2 regions of the Pseudomonas sp. B21-056 genome follow, and region 2 is predicted to be linked to the other one. Evidence: riboswitches for the same ligand, from Rfam matches in the RefSeq annotation. Region 2 holds a riboswitch; the other holds the start of a gene.

Region 1 (9,284 bases), 2.4 Mb from region 2:
AGCATGGTGTATTTACCTTTCAAATAGGCGGTGTTGCTGCCGGCGCCATCGCGAACAGGCTCGCTCCCACATTGGCCCGGTGTTCACAATCCCCTGTGGGAGCGAGCCTGCTCGCGATAGGGCCGGCCCAGCCACCCTAGATCCCACAGAGTTCACGCAACAACCCGGTATCCAGATGCTTCTCCACCAGATCCGCCAACCGCTCGATATCCCGCTCGCGCAAGCCGTGGTAATCCACCGCTTGCACGTCCGCCAACCCGGCCCAACGCAACAAGGCACTGCAAGCCTGCGCAGACTCGAACAAGCCGTGCAGGTAAGTGCCGAAAATCTGCCCATCAAGGCTTTGGGCACCGTCGCAGCGGCCGTCATCCAATTGCACCGAGGGGTGTTCCAGGGCCGGGCCGACGGTCACGCCGGCATGGATCTCATAGCCACTGACCTCGGCATTTTCCAAGGTCAATCGCCCTCGAACATTGCGCAGTTGCTTCTCCTGCTCCAGGGTCGTCTCGAACGCCAGCAGCCCGAGCCCGGCGCTGGAGCCCGGCGCGCCTTCCAGCCCCAGCGGATCGTGGACCTGCTGGCCGAGCATCTGCAAACCGCCGCAGATCCCCAGCAGCTTGCCGCCGTAGCGCAGATGCCGCTGGATGGCCGCTTCCCAGCCTTGGGCCCGCAGGTGGGCCAGGTCGCTGCGCACGCTTTTCGAACCCGGCAGGATGATCAAGTCGGCCGACGGAATGGCCTGGCCGGGGCCAATGAATTGCAGGTCAACCTGCGGGTGCAGGCGCAGCGGATCGAAATCGGTGTGATTGCTGAGGCGCGGCAGCACCGGCACCACCACCTTGAGCACCTGTTCGGCCTTGTCGGTCTGACGCTGATCGAGACCGTCCTCGGCCTCCAGATGCAGGTCCATCACGTAGGGCAGTACGCCCACCACCGGTTTGCCGGTGCGCGCTTCCAGCCAGTCCAGGCCCGGTTGCAGCAAAGCGAGGTCGCCGCGAAAACGATTGATGATGAAGCCCTTGACCCGCGCCTGTTCGCTGGGCGAAAGCAGTTCCAGGGTGCCCACCAGATGGGCGAAGACCCCGCCGCGATTGATATCGGCGATCAACAGCACCGGGCAGTCCACCGCTTCGGCAAAGCCCATGTTGGCGATGTCACCGGCACGCAGATTGATCTCGGCCGGCGACCCCGCGCCCTCCACCATCACCACCGGATACGCTGCGCTCAAACGCTCGTGGGAGGCCAGCACCGCCTGCATCGCGATGGCCTTGTAATCGTGATAGGCCATGGCATTCATGGTGGTGACCGCCCGGCCATGGATGATGACTTGGGCCCCCGTGTCGCTGTTGGGTTTGAGCAGCACCGGGTTCATGTCGGTGTGCGGCTCGAGGCCGGCGGCCTGGGCCTGCACGGCCTGGGCGCGGCCGATTTCGCCGCCGTCGGTGGTGACGGCGCTGTTGAGGGCCATGTTCTGCGGCTTGAACGGCACCACGTCCACGCCCTGGCGCCTGACCCAGCGGCACAGCGCCGTGACCAGGGTACTTTTACCGGCATCGGACGTGGTGCCCTGTACCATCACTGTGGTCATTGGAAATCCTTGGCGTAGGCCTCGAAAGCCTGTTCGAGGCGCAGGAATTCGGCCTCATCGGCCGGCAACCCGAAGCGCAGGCTGCTGTTGTTCGTGAACAACCGCAGGAGAATGCCGCGATGGGCCATAAAGTCGTGGAGCACCTGGGCGTGCTCGGTGACCAGCCACTGGAACAACCCGCAACCACCCTGAGGCTTGAAGCCGTGACGGGCCAGCGTCAGCGCCAGGCGTTGGCTGGCGGCTTCGCAGCGCTGTTGCTGACGGATGTGAGCAGCGGTGTCGAGCAAACAGACTTGACCAAGGACCCGGGTCGGCCCACTGACGGCCCACGGTCCGACCTGTTCGGCGAGCAGCCTGAGCAAGTGTTGCTCGGCCAGGACAAACCCCAGGCGAACCCCGGCCAGGCCAAAGAACTTGCCGAACGAACGCAGCACGATCAGCCCGACCTGATGGGCATGGGTGGCCAGGCTCAGTTGCGGAGTGACATCCATGAAAGCCTCGTCCACCACCAGCCAGCCACCGCGCTGGGCCAGTCGGGCGTGCCAATCCAGCAAACGTTCAGGACTCAGGCTCAGGCCCGTGGGATTGTTCGGGTTGACCACCACCAGCACATCGAGGCTGTCGAGGAAGAAATCCACTTCCGCTTCCAGCACTTCACGCACGATGTAACCGCTGCGGCGCCAGGCTTCGGCGTGCTCGGCGTAACAGGGCGACAGCACGCCGACCTTGCCGCTGCGACGCAGGCGCGGCAGCAGTTGGATGGCCATTTGCGAACCGGCCACTGGTAGCACATGGCTCGCACCGTAATAAGTGCAGGCCGCCTGCTCCAGCCCGTCATCGGTTTCAGGCAGACGCGCCCAGGCCCGCAATGGAATCGCCGGGACGTCGAACGGCCACGGCGCCAGGCCACTGGACAAGTCGAGCCAATCCGCCTCGGCAATGCCGTATTGCCGGGCTGCTTTACGCAGGCGTCCGCCGTGCTCAAGCATAGAACTCAGCTCCCAGGCAGAGAATCAGCAACCACAACCATACGCCGCGCTGCACCAGTTGCCAGCCGCGATCAATGGAATCGGCACTCGCCGGCACGCCCTCGCCCAGGGGTGGACGCTGATGCAGTTCGCCGTGATACACCGCCGCACCACCCAGCTCGACACCCAGCGCACCGGCACCGGCGGCCATGACAGGCCCGGCATTGGGGCTGTCCCAGGTCGGGCCCTGGCTGCGCCAGCACTGGAGCGCCAGACGGGTTTTTCCCAGCAGCGCGTAGGTCAACGCCACCAGCCGTGCCGGAATGTAGTTGAGCACGTCGTCGATTTTTGCCGCCGCCCAGCCGAAGCGCTCGAAGCGTTCATTGCGGTAACCCCACATCGCGTCGAGGGTATTGCTCAAGCGATACAACACCACGCCGGGCGCCCCCGCCACGGCGAACCAGAACAGCGCGGCGAATACCGCGTCGCTACCGTTTTCCAGCACCGACTCGGTGGCTGCCCGGGCGACGGCGGTTTCGTCCAGCTCACGGGTTTCGCGGCTGACCAGATAGCCGACACGCTGGCGCGCTTCGTCCAGATCGCCGCTGCGCAGCGCCCGGGCCACCGGCTCGACGTGTTCACCAAGGCTGCGCAGGCCGAGGGCGCAGTACAACGCCAGGATGTCCACCAGCCAACCCACCAGCGGCGCCCAGGACAGGGCCGTGGCGAGCAAGGTCAGCGGCACCACCGCAATCACCCACGCGGTCACCCCATGGCTGCGCCAGCCGCGCCCGCCGGAGTTGAAGCGCTGTTCGATGCGATCGGCAAACCGGCCGAACGCCACCAGCGGATGCCAACGCCGGGGCTCGCCCAGCAGTGCATCCAGCGCTACGGCGGCGGCACTGAGCAACGCCACACTCATGGGTTTACTCCCCAATGGTTTTCATAAAGCAGTTCATTGAGTGAACGCGGTTGCGCCCAGCCCTCCAGGGCGAGCATCGGTGCCGGATAAAAGCTTTCTACCGGGCCGAGACAGAGTATCGCCAGGGGCTTGGCCCCCGCAGGCAGGCCCAGCAGATCGGCCAGGGCCTGGGGCTCGAACAGCGACACCCAGCCCATCCCCAGCCCTTCGGCGCGGGAAGCCAGCCACAGGTTCTGGATCGCGCAGGACAGCGAGGCGAGGTCCATTTCCGGCAAGGTCCGCCGGCCGAAGATGTGCCGCTCGCGATCATCCATCAACGCCGCCACCAGCACTTCGGCGCAGTCATTGATGCCTTCGACCTTGAGCTTCATGAATTCATCGCTGCGTTCGCCGAGGGCCTCGGCGGTGCGGATGCGCTCTTGTTCCACCAGTTGCCGGATGTCTGCACGCAATGCGCGGTCGCTGATGCGGATGAACCGCCACGGTTGCATCAGGCCCACGCTGGGCGCCTGGTGGGCGGCCTCCAGCAGGCGACGCAGCAGCTGCGGTTCCAGCGTGCCGCCGATGAAGTGGCGCATGTCGCGGCGTTCGGCGATGGCGCGGTAGATGGCGTCGCGTTCGGCCTTAGGAAATGCGTTGTCAGTCATGGCCGCTTCGCGAGCAGGCTCGCTCCCACATCGGGTTGGTGTTCACAATCGGATGGGTGTTCACCGTTCCCTGTGGGAGCGAGCCTGCTCGCGAAAGCGGTCTCTGGATCTGGCGCAAACAGCGCAGCAATCGCCCGCGGATTCGACGGAAAGTAGAAATGCACATAGGAAGCCGTCATCCGCTCCAGCCGGAACACCGCCTCGGCGCCACGCCCGCCGTTAGGGCTGTGACCACGCGCAATCGGCTCCAGATCAGTGCTGGTCAGCGAATGATGGTAGGTATGTCCGCGCAGATTGCCTTCCGGCAGCTCCACCGATTGCAGCGCCAGGGCAGCCAGGCGTTTCTGCATCTGCGCGTCACCGGCGAGCAAACCGAGCAGCTCGGCGCGATTGCCCTCGACATCGGTCAGCGAGTCCAGCAGATACAACATGCCGCCGCACTCGGCCAGCAACGGCTTGCCGGCGTCGTGATGCGCACGGATCGCCGCCAGCATCGGCGCGTTCTGCGCCAGAGCAAGGTGATGCAGTTCAGGATAACCGCCAGGCAGGTACAGGCTGTCCGCCTCGGGCAGCTCGCGGTCATGGATCGGTGAAAAAAAGCGCAACTGCGCGCCCATGGCCCGCAGCAGATCGAGGCTCGCGCCATAGGTGAAGGCAAACGCCTCGTCCCGGGCCACGGCGATGCGCACACCGTCGAGCCACGGTTGCGCGACAACTACCTCGGGCGCGGCGAACGTCACCGCTGGCGGAAGTGTCACTTCGCACGTGCCGGCCAAGGCCTCGGCGGCGGCGTCGAGACGCAGGTCCAGATCGTTCAGCTCGCTGGCCTGGACCAGCCCGAGGTGACGGCTTGGCAGTTCGATGCCGGTTTCCCGGGACAGTGCGCCGTACCAACGCAGGCCTTCGGTGAGACTGCCTTCAAGCAACTGCGCATGGCGCACGGTGCCGACCCGGTTGGCCAGCACGCCGGCGAACGGCAGGTCCGGCTGGTAGCGCGCCAGCCCCAGGGCCAGGGCGCCGAAGGTCTGGGCCATGGCCGTACCGTCGATCACCGCCAGCACCGGCACGCCGAAATGCCGCGCCAGGTCGGCACTGGACGGCGTGCCGTCGAATAGCCCCATCACCCCTTCGATCAGGATCAGGTCCGCTTCGGCGGCGGCTTCCCACAACAGCCGTCGACTTTCCTGCTCGCCGACCATCCACATGTCCAATTGATAGACCGGCGCGCCGCTGGCACGCTCCAGGATCATCGGGTCGAGGAAATCAGGGCCGCATTTGAATACGCGCACCTCGCGCCCCTGGTTGCGATGCAACCGGGCCAGGGCGGCGGTGACGGTGGTCTTGCCTTGCCCCGACGCCGGGGCGGCAATCAGTACCGCCGGACATTGGCGGTCCGCAAACGAAGCGTCACTCACAGTTCGACGCCTTTCTGCGCCTTGATGCCGGCCTGGAAGGCGTGCTTGATCATGCCCATTTCGGTGACGGTGTCCGCCAGCTCGATCATTTCCGGCTTGGCGCCACGACCGGTCACCACGACGTGCTGCATCGGTGGGCGAGCCTGCAGGTCGCTCAGGACCTGATCGAGGTCGAGGTAGCCGTGCTTGAGGGCAATGTTCAATTCATCGAGCATCACCAGGCCGATGGACGGATCGCTCAGCAACTGGCGCGACACGGCCCACGCGGCTTCGGCGGCAGCGATATCGCGCTGGCGATCCTGGGTTTCCCAGGTAAAGCCTTCGCCCATGACATGAAAACGCACCTGCTCCGGGAAGCGCCGGAAGAACAACTCTTCACCGGTGCTGTTGCGGCCCTTGATGAACTGCACCACGCCACAGTGCATCCCATGCCCCATGGCCCGGGCCAGCATGCCGAACGCCGAACTGCTCTTGCCCTTGCCGTTGCCGGTCAGTACCAGCAGCAAGCCACATTCGTTCGGGGAATTGGCGATGCGCTCGTCGATCACGGCTTTCTTGCGCAGCATGCGCGCCAGGTGACGCTCGTCGCGGTCGGACGCATCGGTGTTGGGGGAACCGGACATGGGGAAGCCTCCGTTGGGAACTGGATAACGGCGGGCGGGCACAGGAAAAGACGGCAACAAGCCTGGCATCGCCCACCGTGATGCCGTTGGATGAATCAGGCCGGTCTCCGGGCTCATGAGTGGCGTGACGCCGGGCTGCGCGCCTTCCCGTGTCGATGACACAGTGACTTGATGGCAGCCTTGACTCATTTACCGTTGCGGGGGCAGCGCCGGGTTCTCACCGGTTTCCCTGTTTCACTCTGTCGACCAGGGTCACAGAGCACCTGAAACAAGTCGCGAAGGTTAGAGGGTTGGGGGTGGAGCGTCAATTAAAGCCGCCGTGGGCTCAGCGTCGATCATGGGTCCGAAGCAATAAAATGACGCCAATCTTGTGCCACGTCATGGCAAGTGATATCAAATAGGCATTACGACCCGATATCACAAAAACAAGAGGGCAAAACATGCAAGGCATGATCATCAGCAATCCGAAGCTGGAATTCCTGCGCCCGGTGCTGGAGCGCTGGTTTGACTGTATCGATCGTTACAACGCCGTGCGCGGCGATAACGATACGCCTTACTGGTTCGATGAAAAGGCCAACCTCGGCCTGCTCTCGGCTGCCGCCTGGATGGCCGAGATGGTCACGCTGCAGGACACCGCGACCCGCAAACAGAATGAAGAAGGCGAACGCAACGTCAGTGCCGACCTGTTCATTGCCGGCGCCGATGATCGCGCCTTCATCCAGGCCACCCAACGCTGGCCGAAGGTCAAGAGCCTGAACCTGACCCAGCCCCTGCAGGAGATCACCAGCGATGCCAAGCGCATCAGCTATGCCACTGACCTGAAGCTGGGCTGCCTGTTCGTCTCCCCACAGAAAGCCCAGCAAAGCGCTACCCCTGAAGAACTCCAGGACATGATCGATGACCTGCAAAAGGAAAACACCTGCGCCGTGGCCTGGTACTTCCCTTACAACTATCGCAAGTTGCGTAACGAGGCCGGTCATTATCACCCGGGCATCGCCGTGTTGTTCAAGCAGGCCCACGGCTGACCGGTTGAACCATCGCCGATCTATGCTTCTCTATGAATAACCACATGCATTCATAGGGAAGCCAGCATGCTCAAGCCACCGCACCTTCTGATCGTCGCCCTCGCCGCAGGGCTTGTCGCTTGTGGCGAGTCTTCCACACTGCAAGTCTCCGACGGCACCGGCCCAGCGCCGAAACTGCCCGAGCCGAACAAGACCCTGATCCCCACCGTCAACATCGCCGAGGCTGTCGGCTGGCCCCAGGGCGCCAAGCCCACCGCGGCCGAAGGCCTGCAAGTGGTGGCATTCGCCGAAGGACTGGACCATCCGCGCTGGCTCTATGTGCTCCCCAATGGCGACGTACTGGTGGCGGAAACCAACGCGCCGCCCAAACCGGACGATGCCAAGGGCATCCGTGGCTGGGTGATGAAGAAGGTCATGGGCCGCGCCGGTGCTGGCGTCCCCAGCCCCAACCGCATCACGTTGTTGCGTGACGCCAATCACGATGGCATCGCCGAAACCCGCACGGTCTTCCTGGAGAACCTCAACTCGCCGTTCGGCATGACGCTGGTGGGCAATGACTTGTACGTGGCCGACACCGACCGGCTGATCCGCTTCCCCTACAAGGACGGTGACACGCAAATCAAGGCGCAGCCGACCAAGGTCGTCGACCTGCCGGGCGGCACCCTCAACCACCACTGGACCAAAAACGTGATCGCCAGCCGTGACGGCAGCAAGCTGTACGTCACCACCGGCTCGAACAGCAACGTCGCGGAAAATGGCATGGAGGCCGAGGAAGGCCGCGCGGCAATCTGGGAAGTCGACCGCGCCACCGGCAATCACCGCATCTTCGCTTCGGGCTTGCGCAATCCCAACGGCCTGGCCTGGGAACCGCGCAGCGGTGCATTGTGGACCGCGGTGAACGAGCGGGATGAGATCGGCAGCGACCTGGTGCCGGACTACATCACCTCGGTCAAGGATGGCGCCTTCTATGGCTGGCCCTACAGTTATTACGGGCAGAACGTTGATGTGCGGGTCGAGCCACAGAATCCTGCGCTGGTGGCCAAGGCCATTGCCCCGGACTATGCGGTTGGTCCTCACACGGCATCATTGGGCCTGACTTTTGCCGAGGGCAGTCGTTTGCCTGCGCCGTTCACCGAGGGCGCATTCGTCGGCCAGCACGGCTCCTGGAACCGCAAGCCCCACAGTGGCTACAAGGTGATTTTCGTACCGTTCAGCGGCGGCAAACCGGCGGGCAAACCCGTGGATGTATTGACCGGGTTCCTGAATGCAGACGAAAAAGCCCAGGGCCGGCCGGTGGGTGTGGTGATCGACAAGCAGGGCGGGTTGCTGGTGGCCGATGATGTGGGTAATAGGATATGGCGGGTGTCGGGTAAATAAATCCGCCCTTGCGAACATCCTGTGGCGAGGGGATTTATCCCCGCTGGGCTGCACAGCAGCCCCAAAGCAGCCAACTCAACCTGCTGACACACCGGATTGCTTGGTTTTAGGGCTGCTTCGCAGCCCAGCGGGGATAAATCCCCTCGCCACAAATGTCATTCCAACCAGGAACTGCGCTTAAAGCTTGCGACACAAGGTCAATCCATCCCCCAGCGGCAGCAGCGACAAATCCACTCGCGGATCATCCTTCAAGGCCAGGTTCAGGGCCTGGATGGCGCGGGTGTCCTCGCTCTGGGGCTGGGCTTCCAGCACCCGTCCATCCCACAGCGTATTATCGAACATCACCAGCCCACCTGTGCGCAGCAACCGCAGCGCGTATTCGAGGTAAGCCGGGTAGTTGGCCTTGTCGGCATCGATGAAGATCAGATCGAAGGTGCCGCCCTGGCCTTGGCGCTCAAGGTTGTCGAGGGTTTCCAGAGCCGGCGCCAGGCGCAGCTCGACCCGCTCGGCCAATCCGGCTTCGCGCCAATAACGCAGTGCCACGGCGTTGTAGTCACCGGGAATATCGCAGCAGATCAACGAACCGTCCGGCGGCAACGCCGAGGCCATGCACAACGCGCTGTAGCCCGTGAACGTACCGACCTCCAGCAAGCGCCGGGCGCCAGTGAGCTTCACCAGCAATGAGAGAAACTGACCCTGCTCGGGCGCTATCTGCCAGC
Region 2 (9,284 bases):
ATTGGGCAAATCCGGTGGTGTTGAGGATCACCCCCGCCTTCACCTCGTCCAGCCAGTCTTCGACCTGCGTCAGACAGCCAGGCTCCTTGAGGCTCGCCACGGCAATCGGTAACGGATTCAGCCCCGCCACTTGCAGCCGCTGGCAGAACACGTCGATGAACGCCGTGTTCGCCGCTTGCAGGTGGGAACGGTAGAACAGCACCGCCGCCACGGGTTGATCGGCCTGCCAGTCAGCTCGCCAGTCGTCGAGGCTGGCGCTGGTTTTCTGCGGGTGGTAGATCGCCGTACGCGGCAGGGCCTGCGGTTCAGCCCAGGTGTAGTCGCGACCGAACCATTGGCTGCCAAGGTTGTGAAACAGGTCCAGGGCATTGCCCAACCCGCCCTGGCGCAGAAACTGCCAGAGCCGGTCGCGATCGGCGGCGGGCACGTTGCTCAGGTCGCTGAGTTCCGGGTCCGGACGGTCGTCCCCCGGCACCAGGATCAGCTTCACCCCGCGTCCGGCCAGCTCCATCAAGCGCTCGATGCCGTAGCGCCAGTAGCCGATGCCGCCGTGCAGCGACAACAGGATGACCTTGGCGTGACGCAGCACGTCCTCGACGTAAAGGTCCACCGAGGCGTGGTTCTGCACCTGCATCGGGTTGGCGAGGCGAAATTGCGGGTAGTCGTCCGGCAACTGCCGCGCCGCTTCGGCCAGCAGCGCCAGGCTGGAGTCGCCGCTGCACAGGATCACCAGCTCGGCGGGGGTTTGCCCCAGGTCGGCAATGTTGTCGTCCGAGACGAAGCCGCCGGGCTGAGTCCTGAGCAGGTGCATGGCTTAGACGCTGAGGGCGGCGCGCAACTGCGCTTCAAGCAGCGCCGCGTCCAGCGCCTGGCCGATCAATACCAGACGCGTGACCCGCGCTTCATCGGCGCCCCATTGGCGGTCGAAATGCTTGTCGAAACGCGTGCCGACGCCCTGGATCAACAGGCGCATCGGCTTGTTCGGGATCGCCGCGAAACCCTTGACCCGCAACACGCCGTGCTGGACCACCAGTTGGGTCAGCGCGTCCAGCAACAGGCTTTCGTCGGCCTGGGGCAGTTCGATGGAGATGGAGTCGAAGGCGTCATGATCGTGGTCGTCGTCATCGCCGTCATGGTGGTGGTCGTGATGGCTGTGACGGCTGTCGATGTGTTCTTCGGAGCCGGCGCCCAGGCCGATCAGCACTTCCAACGGCAGGCGGCCGCTGCTGGCTTCGATGACCTTGACCGCCGGTGGCAGTTCTTCGGCCACTTCGAGGCGGACTTTCGCCAGGTCTTCGGGGCTGATCAGGTCGGCCTTGTTGAGGATTACCAGGTCGGCGCTCGCCAGTTGATCGGCAAACAACTCGTGCAGCGGGGATTCGTGGTCCAGGTTCGGGTCGAGCTTACGCTGGGCGTCGACCTGGTCGGGGAACGCGGCGAAGGTGCCGGCGGCCACGGCCGGGCTGTCGACCACGGTGATCACCGCATCGACGGTGCAGGCGCTGCGGATTTCCGGCCACTGAAAGGCCTGGACCAGCGGCTTGGGCAAGGCCAGGCCGGAGGTTTCGATGAGGATGTGGTCGAGGTCGCCGCGCCGGGCCACCAGCTCGCGCATCACCGGGAAGAACTCTTCCTGCACCGTGCAGCACAGGCAGCCGTTGGCCAGTTCGTAGACGCGGCCGTTAGCCTCTTCTTCGGTGCAACCGATGGAGCACTGCTTGAGGATCTCGCCGTCAATGCCCAGCTCACCGAACTCGTTGACGATCACTGCGATACGCCGGCCCTGGGCGTTGTCGAGCATGTGCCGCAGTAAGGTGGTCTTACCCGAGCCGAGGAAACCGGTGACGATGGTGACGGGGAGTTTGGCCAGTGTTTTCATCGGATGCCCTTTGGCAAAATGGCGGGCAAACGGGACGACAACCGCTGGCACAGGCGTGCGCGGAAGATTTCGCCACCGGATCACCCCGCCCGGTTGTAGTGAGAATCTGTCTCGAGGCAGGTCTCCTGGCTGACGGCGGGCCGGTCTCGGCTTTTCAAAAAAGCCCTGGCAATTCCTGCGCCTTCCCGTGCTGCGTGCACAGTGGCCTGGCAGGAACGTCACCGTTCACAGTTGCGGGGGCAGCCGCGGCTTGGACCGCGTTCCCGTCTTAGCTTCGGCGCAAACCGAAGAACCTCGAAGGCGCAAGGCTACGCAGGGTGTGCGGGCGGGTCAATGTCTGCGGGTTCGGTGGTGCATGAGCGGGCCCCATCGCGAGCAGGCTCGCTCCCACATTTGAAATGCATTCCCCTGTGAGAGCGAGCCTGCTCGCGATGGCCCCGACTCGGTTTCATTGACGCCCCACCCCCAGCCATGCTCTCCTGTGCGCCTAGTAATGGGTGCCCTTCACAGGGTGAAACGGGAAACCGGTGAATCGTGTGCTTTACTTCAAGGCCACGTCAGTCCGGTGCTGCCCCCGCAACGGTAAGCGAGCGAAGCGTCTGAACCACTGTGCCCGATGGCATGGGAAGGTGACGCTTGCAGGCAAGGCCAAGGCCCTGCCCCTCGTGAGCCCGGAGACCGGCCCATGACTCAATCATCAACAAACCCGCGGTGGGCGGGCGCTGTTCGGATCCTGACGGGCTTTGGCCCGAGGTTTCATTGCGCTCGATTTACCCACTGGCCAAGACAAGAACAGAGGGAAGCGCCATGTCGACCATCAGCACCACCGCCCGCACCGCCAGCAGCACCACGACCCTGAGCCAGCGCCTGAGCGCGGCGATCCTCGCCTCGGTCCTCGGTGCCGGCCTGGTCTATTTCGCCGGTTTCTCCCACATCGAGGCGGTGCACAACGCAGCCCACGACACCCGCCACAGCGCCGCCTTCCCGTGCCATTGAGACCTGCCGACATGATCAAGCGTATCGCGCAAACCGCCGGGTTCACGGGTCTGCTGGCCGCCCTGCTGCTGACCCTCCTGCAAAGCCTTTGGGTTTCGCCGCTGATCCTGCAGGCCGAAACCTATGAAAAAGCCCCGACCGCCGAAGCCCCTCTCGAGGTCCATCAACACGCCGACGGCGTCGCCCATACCCATGATGCCGAAGCCTGGGAGCCCGAAGATGGCTGGCAGCGTGTGCTGTCCACCACCGGTGGCAACCTGGTGGTCGCGGTGGGGTTCGCCCTGATGCTGGCGGGCCTGTACACCTTGCGCGCACCGACCCACACGTCCCAGGGCCTGCTCTGGGGCCTGGCCGGTTACGCCACCTTCGTCCTGGCGCCGACCCTCGGCCTTCCGCCGGAACTGCCTGGCACCGCAGCGGCCGACCTGGCCCAACGGCAGATGTGGTGGATCGGTACCGCAGCGTCCACGGCCGTGGGCATCGCCCTGATCGCGTTCGGCAGGCATTGGCTGCTCAAGCTGCTGGGCGTGGCGACCTTGCTGGTGCCCCACGTCATCGGTGCACCGCAGCCGGAGGTCCACTCGATGCTGGCGCCCGAAGCCCTTGAAAGCCAGTTCAAGATCGCCTCGCAACTGACCAACGTCGCGTTCTGGCTGGCCTTGGGCCTGATCAGCGCCTGGCTGTTTCGCCGTGACGGTCAAGCCCGCCACGAGGCATGAGCAGCGGGCAGGTGCTGGTGGTCGGCCTGGGCTGCCAACGCGGTTGCCCGGCCAGCGTGTTGCGAACATTGTTGGATGAGACGCTACTGGCCCATGGAATACCGCTTCAGGCGGTAGACGCCCTGGCCAGTATCGATCTCAAGCGCGACGAACCGGGGCTGCTGGAGCTGGCGAGAGAACTGGCGCTGCCGCTGACCTTCTTCAGTGGCACCCAGTTGGCCGGTTATCAGGAGAGGCTCACTCACCGCTCGCAGATCGCTTTCGAGCGCACGGGTTGCTACGGCGTCGCCGAAAGCGCGGCACTGGCCCTCGCCGAGCAACTGGGGCAGACAGCCGCCACCCTGCGAATTCCCCGCCAGAAATGCACCCAGGCCACACTGGCATTGGCGGTCGCGTCGTAAAACCCGATAATCGCGCCCCATGGATCATGAGCGATCTTCATTCAGGCATCGCTCCCCCACCTTTTTTCAGGAACCGGTCATGACCGTCTACTTCATTGGCGCCGGCCCCGGCGATCCGGAATTGATCACTGTCAAAGGCCAGCGGCTGGTGCGCAGTTGCGCGGTGATCATCTATGCCGGCTCCCTGGTACCCGCAGCCGTGCTCGAGGGCCACTGCGCCGAACAGGTGATAAACAGCGCCGAGCTGCACCTGGAACAAATCATCGAGCTGATGGAGACAGCCCATCGCAACGGCCAGGACGTGGCCCGGGTGCATTCCGGCGACCCGAGCCTGTACGGCGCCATCGGCGAGCAGATTCGTTGCCTGCGGGAACTGGACATCCCCTTCGAGATCATTCCCGGGGTCACCGCGACTTCCGCCTGCGCCGCCCTGCTGGGCGCCGAACTGACCTTGCCGGACGTGTCCCAGAGCGTGATTCTCACCCGCTACGCGGACAAGACCGCGATGCCTGCCGGAGAAGAACTGGGCAGCCTGGCGCAGCACGGAGCGACCATGGCGATTCACCTGGGGGTCAATCATCTGGAAAAGATCGTCGGTGAGCTGCTGCCCCACTACGGCGCGGATTGCCCGATTGCCGTGATTCACCGGGCGACGTGGCCGGATCAGGATTGGGTGGTGGGGACGCTGGCGGACATTGCCGAAAAGGTCCAGGCCAAGGGCTTTCGCCGCACGGCGCTGATTCTGGTGGGACGGGTGCTGGGCAACGACGTGTTCAGCGAATCATCGCTCTACCGCGCCGGGCATGCCCACCTTTACAGGCCCTGATTCGCCAGCCGGATCAACACAGAACCTGTGGCGAGGGGATTTATCCCCGCTGGGGCGCGTAGCGGCCCTCATCATACGACCTGACATACCACAAAGTCAGGATTGGGGCTGCTACGCAGCCCAGCGGGGCGGTGCGACGTTTCGCTAAATCCCCTCGCCACAATCGCCTGTCAGTAGTAAGCGTTTTCTTTCTGCGTGTGGTCGGTCACGTCGCGCACGCCCTTGAGTTCAGGGATGCGCTCGAGCAGGGTGCGCTCGATGCCTTCCTTCAGGGTCACGTCAGCCTGGCCGCAGCCCTGGCAGCCGCCGCCGAACTGGAGCACGGCGATGCCGTCTTCCACCACGTCGATCAGCGACACCTGGCCGCCGTGGCTGGCCAGCCCCGGGTTGATTTCGGTTTGCAGGTAATAGTTGATGCGCTCGTTGATCGGGCTGTCGGCGTTGACCATCGGCACTTTCGCATTCGGCGCCTTGATGGTCAGTTGGCCGCCCATGCGGTCGGTGGCGTAGTCGACCACCGCATCGTCCAGGAACGCTTCGCTGAACGAGTCGATGTAGGCGGTGAAGCTCTTGAGCCCCAACGCGGTGTCTTCGGGTTTTTCTTCCCCGGGCTTGCAGTAGGCAATGCACGTCTCTGCGTACTGGGTACCGGGCTGGGTGATGAAGATGCGGATCCCGATACCCGGGGTGTTCTGCTTGGACAGCAGGTCGGCCAGGTAATCGTGGGCGGCATCGGTAATGGTAATGGCGGTCATGGAAACTCCTCGCAGGCTTGCCGGCAGTTTACGCCAATCAGGGCGCCGGACAAAGTCCCAGTATTTTTGTCAGGAAAGCAGCCGACGGCACGGGGTTCGCCGCCGGGCCTGCCGATCAGAGGTTCTGGTAGCGGTTCATGTCCAGTACGCCGGCCTCCAAGGGCTCGGTTTCCTCGATGTAACGGCTCAGGTCATGGAAGTAGTGCCAGAACTGCGGATGACTGCGACGAATCCCCCAACGCTCGACAATCCGCTCGAACGCCTGCTCATCCTGGGCTTTTTCCATGGCATCGACGAACGCCGGGACTTGTCCGGCAGGAATGTTGAAGATGAAGTTCGGGTAGCTGCTGAGCACACCCGGGTACACCGTCAAGGTGTCCAACCCAGGCTGGTAGCGCCGCTCCTCGCCCAGCAAAAACGCCACGTTGCTGTGGGCACGGTTGCGCAGCAGGCTGTAGATTTCACGATCACCGCCGGCGGTTTCAATGCGCAGCATCGTCGCTTCCGGCAATTGGTCGATCACCCGAAGCCCCGCCGCCGGGCGCGACACCAGGCGACTGAGGGCTTGCTCGGCGTTCTGCAGGGCCGGATCGATGTTCGGGCGCGAGCAATAGGCACCGTCGCAACGGTTGATCGGATCGGGCCGCGCGTTCAACTCGCCATAGCGGACCAGCAATTGCTGGGTGAAATCGCCCTTGGGGTCGCGTTCGTCAAGCTTGAGGGCAGTCGGCTTGTCATTGTCGATGCTCTCGTAATCCAGCCACATCTTGACTTTGCCGCCGGACTGGTACCAGTCGTCGAGGTAGCCTTCCCGGGAATCGGCCGGCATCAGACGCAGGAAATTCTGTTCCGCACCGTTGCGAATCAGGTCGAAGTACAGTCGGGTCTGGGCCTGGTGGGACACGTTGCCGAACACATCAAAGTTCACCGCCAACTGATAATAAGTGCGTTCCAGCAACGGGAAGTCGAACAGCCACATGGTCTGCGGTACTTCACCGATCAGACCCTTGGTGACCGAGGCGCTGTCGAAGTGCCGGAAAATACTCAGCAAGGCGTTGTCGTTACCGGCCCACAGCGTCGACCAGCTCGGCGCCGGCAGCTCGGCATAGTTGTCCCGGCGCAAGGCTTCATATTCGTTGCGCTTGTCCCGATAGTTGAGCCATAGGCTGAGGACGCTGCCCACATCGTCGTTCTGCCCCGGCATTGCCAGCAATGGCGTGGCCTGGCCGCGATAATTCGGATCGGTGATGTACAAGTCGTGCTCGGGCGCCTGGAACAGCGCCCAGAAGTTGTCGCGGATCACATCCGTGGCGATCTGCCCCCGGCACACCGGGCCGCGGATAAAGGTGCGCACGAAATATTCGGCGTTATCGAGCATGAACTGATAGCGGGCCTGGGCCGGGATCGCTTCGAAGGTAGAGAACGGGTTCGACCGGCGCTCCGGCCCGTAGCCGGGCAACGCCGTGACTTGCCAGTTGCCCTTGTAGAACAGGCTCTTGACCCGCGCCATCTTGGCCGCACTCAGCCCGTAGGTGATGTGGGTCTTGTGCACGATCACCCCTTGCACCGGCCAGAGCCGGTAATAGATGCGGGTGCCGGGGTCGTCGTTCGGACGGCGGGTATTGATCACATCGATTGGCTGGCCGCTGGGCGTGCGCGAGCGTACCCACTGGAAAAAATGCCCCGGCTCGCCATCCTTGAAATAGATGTGCGCCAGGAACCAGTGCTCGAACAACCAGCGGGCGACCAGGCTTTCCCGGGCGCCGGGGGCGTTGAGCAGGTTTTCCCATTGCAGCACCTGCAAGGCTTCGGCGGCACTCGGGGCCAGGGCCTGCTGGTCGATGGGGGCGCCGGCGGCCAGCCAGCGCTGCAAGGTCTGGTATTGCTGGTCGGTCAGGCCGGTGACCGCCAGGGGCATGCCCTCCTTGGGGTGCGCGGCGGCGTACCCGTCGAATTGCCCCGGCATCGCGCAACTGTTTTCCCGCTCCAGGCCCAGGACAATGTCTTCCGGCAGTTTGGCGTTGGGCTGCAGCGGTGCGCCGCGGCCCAGCGCCAGCATCTGCGCCATCAACGCCGCCTGGCTGCCCTGGGCATCGAGCACCGAATAAAAGCCCTTGCGCTGCCAGGCCTTCGGGCCGGAAGCGTCATAGAACAAACGGGTCGGGGCCGCGGCCTGGCGTCGCTCGCCGTCATACACCGACAGCTTGCTCGCACCCCGAGCCGCGCCTTCGCCGCTGCCCAGGTTCAATTGGCAGGCAGAGTCGTAGCAGGCGTGGCAGGCCACGCACTTCTCCGTAAAGATCGGCTGGATGTCGCGGGTGTAGGACAGCGCTGGCGCGGGATCCTTGGCGGCTGCGGCAAAAGACAACAGCAGCAACAGACTGCCGAATAAGACGCGGTACGGCATGTCTCGGTCCCTAAGATGTATACGGCGATTCTACCGGGCCAGCACCGGCTTGCAAACATGAGCGATATTCATGCAAAAGTCGCCCGCGATCAAATCCGGCACAGGTTTGCTATGATTCCTGGCTTCGTAATGGTCTTTTTTTCCAGGTAGTCCTATGTCTGATCGCAGCGCTCGCCTCTATCTTCTCCAGCAAGCCCTCAAGGAACGCATCCTGATCCTCGACGGCGGCATGGGCACGATGATCCAGAGCTACAAGCTGGAAGAACAGGACTACCGCGGCAAGCGTTTCGCCGACTGGCCGAGCGACGTCAAGGGCAACAACGATTTGCTGGTGCTGACGCGCCCCGACGTGATCGGCTCCATCGAAAAGGCCTACCTGGATGCCGGCGCGGACATCCTCGAAACCAACACCTTCAACGCCACCCAGGTGTCCCAGGCCGACTATGGCATGCAGGGCCTGGCCTATGAGCTGAACCTGGAAGGTGCGCGCCTGGCCCGCAAGGTGGCCGACGCCAAGACCCTCGAAACCCCGGACAAGCCGCGCTTTGTCGCCGGCGTGCTCGGCCCGACCAGCCGCACCTGCTCGCTGTCGCCGGACGTGAACAACCCCGGCTACCGCAACGTGACCTTCGACGAACTGGTGGAGAACTACACAGAGGCCACCAAGGGCCTCATCGAAGGCGGCGCCGACCTGATCCTGATCGAAACCATCTTCGATACCCTGAACGCCAAGGCGGCGATCTTCGCCGTGCAAGGCGTGTATGAAGAGCTCGGCGTCGAACTGCCGATCATGATTTCCGGCACCATCACCGACGCCTCCGGCCGCACCCTCTCCGGGCAGACCACCGAGGCCTTCTGGAACTCCGTGGCCCACGCCAAGCCCATTTCCGTGGGCCTGAACTGCGCCCTCGGCGCCCGCGAGTTGCGGCCGTACCTGGAAGAGCTGTCGAACAAGGCCAGCACCCACGTCTCGGCGCACCCGAACGCCGGCCTGCCCAACGAGTTCGGTGAGTACGACGAACTGCCGGCGGAAACCGCCAAGGTCATCGAAGAATTCGCCCAGAGCGGCTTCCTTAATATCGTCGGCGGCTGCTGCGGCACTACCCCGGCGCACATCGAAGCCATCGCCAAAGCCGTGGCCGGCTACGCACCACGACCGATTCCGGAGATTCCCCGGGCTTGCCGCCTGTCGGGCCTGGAACCGTTCACCATCGATCGCAGCTCGCTGTTCGTCAACGTCGGCGAGCGGACCAACATCACCGGTTCCGCCAAGTTCGCCCGGCTGATCCGCGAAGACAACT

The links. Region 2 has a riboswitch for cobalamin ahead of LOY67_RS10840 (CbtB-domain containing protein). Riboswitches for the same ligand answer to the same signal wherever they lie in the genome.
Region 1: it holds a riboswitch for cobalamin, as region 2 does, so the genes downstream of both, cobO (cob(I)yrinic acid a,c-diamide adenosyltransferase) here and LOY67_RS10840 (CbtB-domain containing protein) in region 2, are expected to answer to the same signal.

What each region holds. Positions count from the first base shown of each region.
Region 1 is NZ_CP087203.1:4,778,913-4,788,196, forward strand. It holds gene cobU (bifunctional adenosylcobinamide kinase/adenosylcobinamide-phosphate guanylyltransferase) at 1-5, opposite strand, end outside; gene LOY67_RS20675 (cobyric acid synthase) at 137-1,588, opposite strand; gene cobD (threonine-phosphate decarboxylase CobD) at 1,585-2,577, opposite strand; gene cbiB (adenosylcobinamide-phosphate synthase CbiB) at 2,570-3,478, opposite strand; gene bluB (5,6-dimethylbenzimidazole synthase) at 3,475-4,125, opposite strand; gene LOY67_RS20695 (cobyrinate a,c-diamide synthase) at 4,122-5,540, opposite strand; gene cobO (cob(I)yrinic acid a,c-diamide adenosyltransferase) at 5,537-6,163, opposite strand; cobalamin riboswitch at 6,244-6,445, opposite strand; gene LOY67_RS20705 (hypothetical protein) at 6,604-7,188, shown strand; gene LOY67_RS20710 (PQQ-dependent sugar dehydrogenase) at 7,255-8,565, shown strand; gene LOY67_RS20715 (class I SAM-dependent methyltransferase) at 8,743-9,284, opposite strand, start outside.
Region 2 is NZ_CP087203.1:2,418,415-2,427,698, reverse strand. It holds gene cobN (cobaltochelatase subunit CobN) at 1-811, opposite strand, end outside; gene cobW (cobalamin biosynthesis protein CobW) at 815-1,879, opposite strand; cobalamin riboswitch at 1,977-2,191, opposite strand; cobalamin riboswitch at 2,358-2,581, shown strand; gene LOY67_RS10840 (CbtB-domain containing protein) at 2,687-2,875, shown strand; gene LOY67_RS10835 (CbtA family protein) at 2,887-3,594, shown strand; gene LOY67_RS10830 (cobalamin biosynthesis protein) at 3,591-3,995, shown strand; gene cobM (precorrin-4 C(11)-methyltransferase) at 4,075-4,821, shown strand; gene nfuA (Fe-S biogenesis protein NfuA) at 4,992-5,576, opposite strand; gene LOY67_RS10815 (fatty acid cis/trans isomerase) at 5,692-7,983, opposite strand; gene metH (methionine synthase) at 8,138-9,284, shown strand, end outside.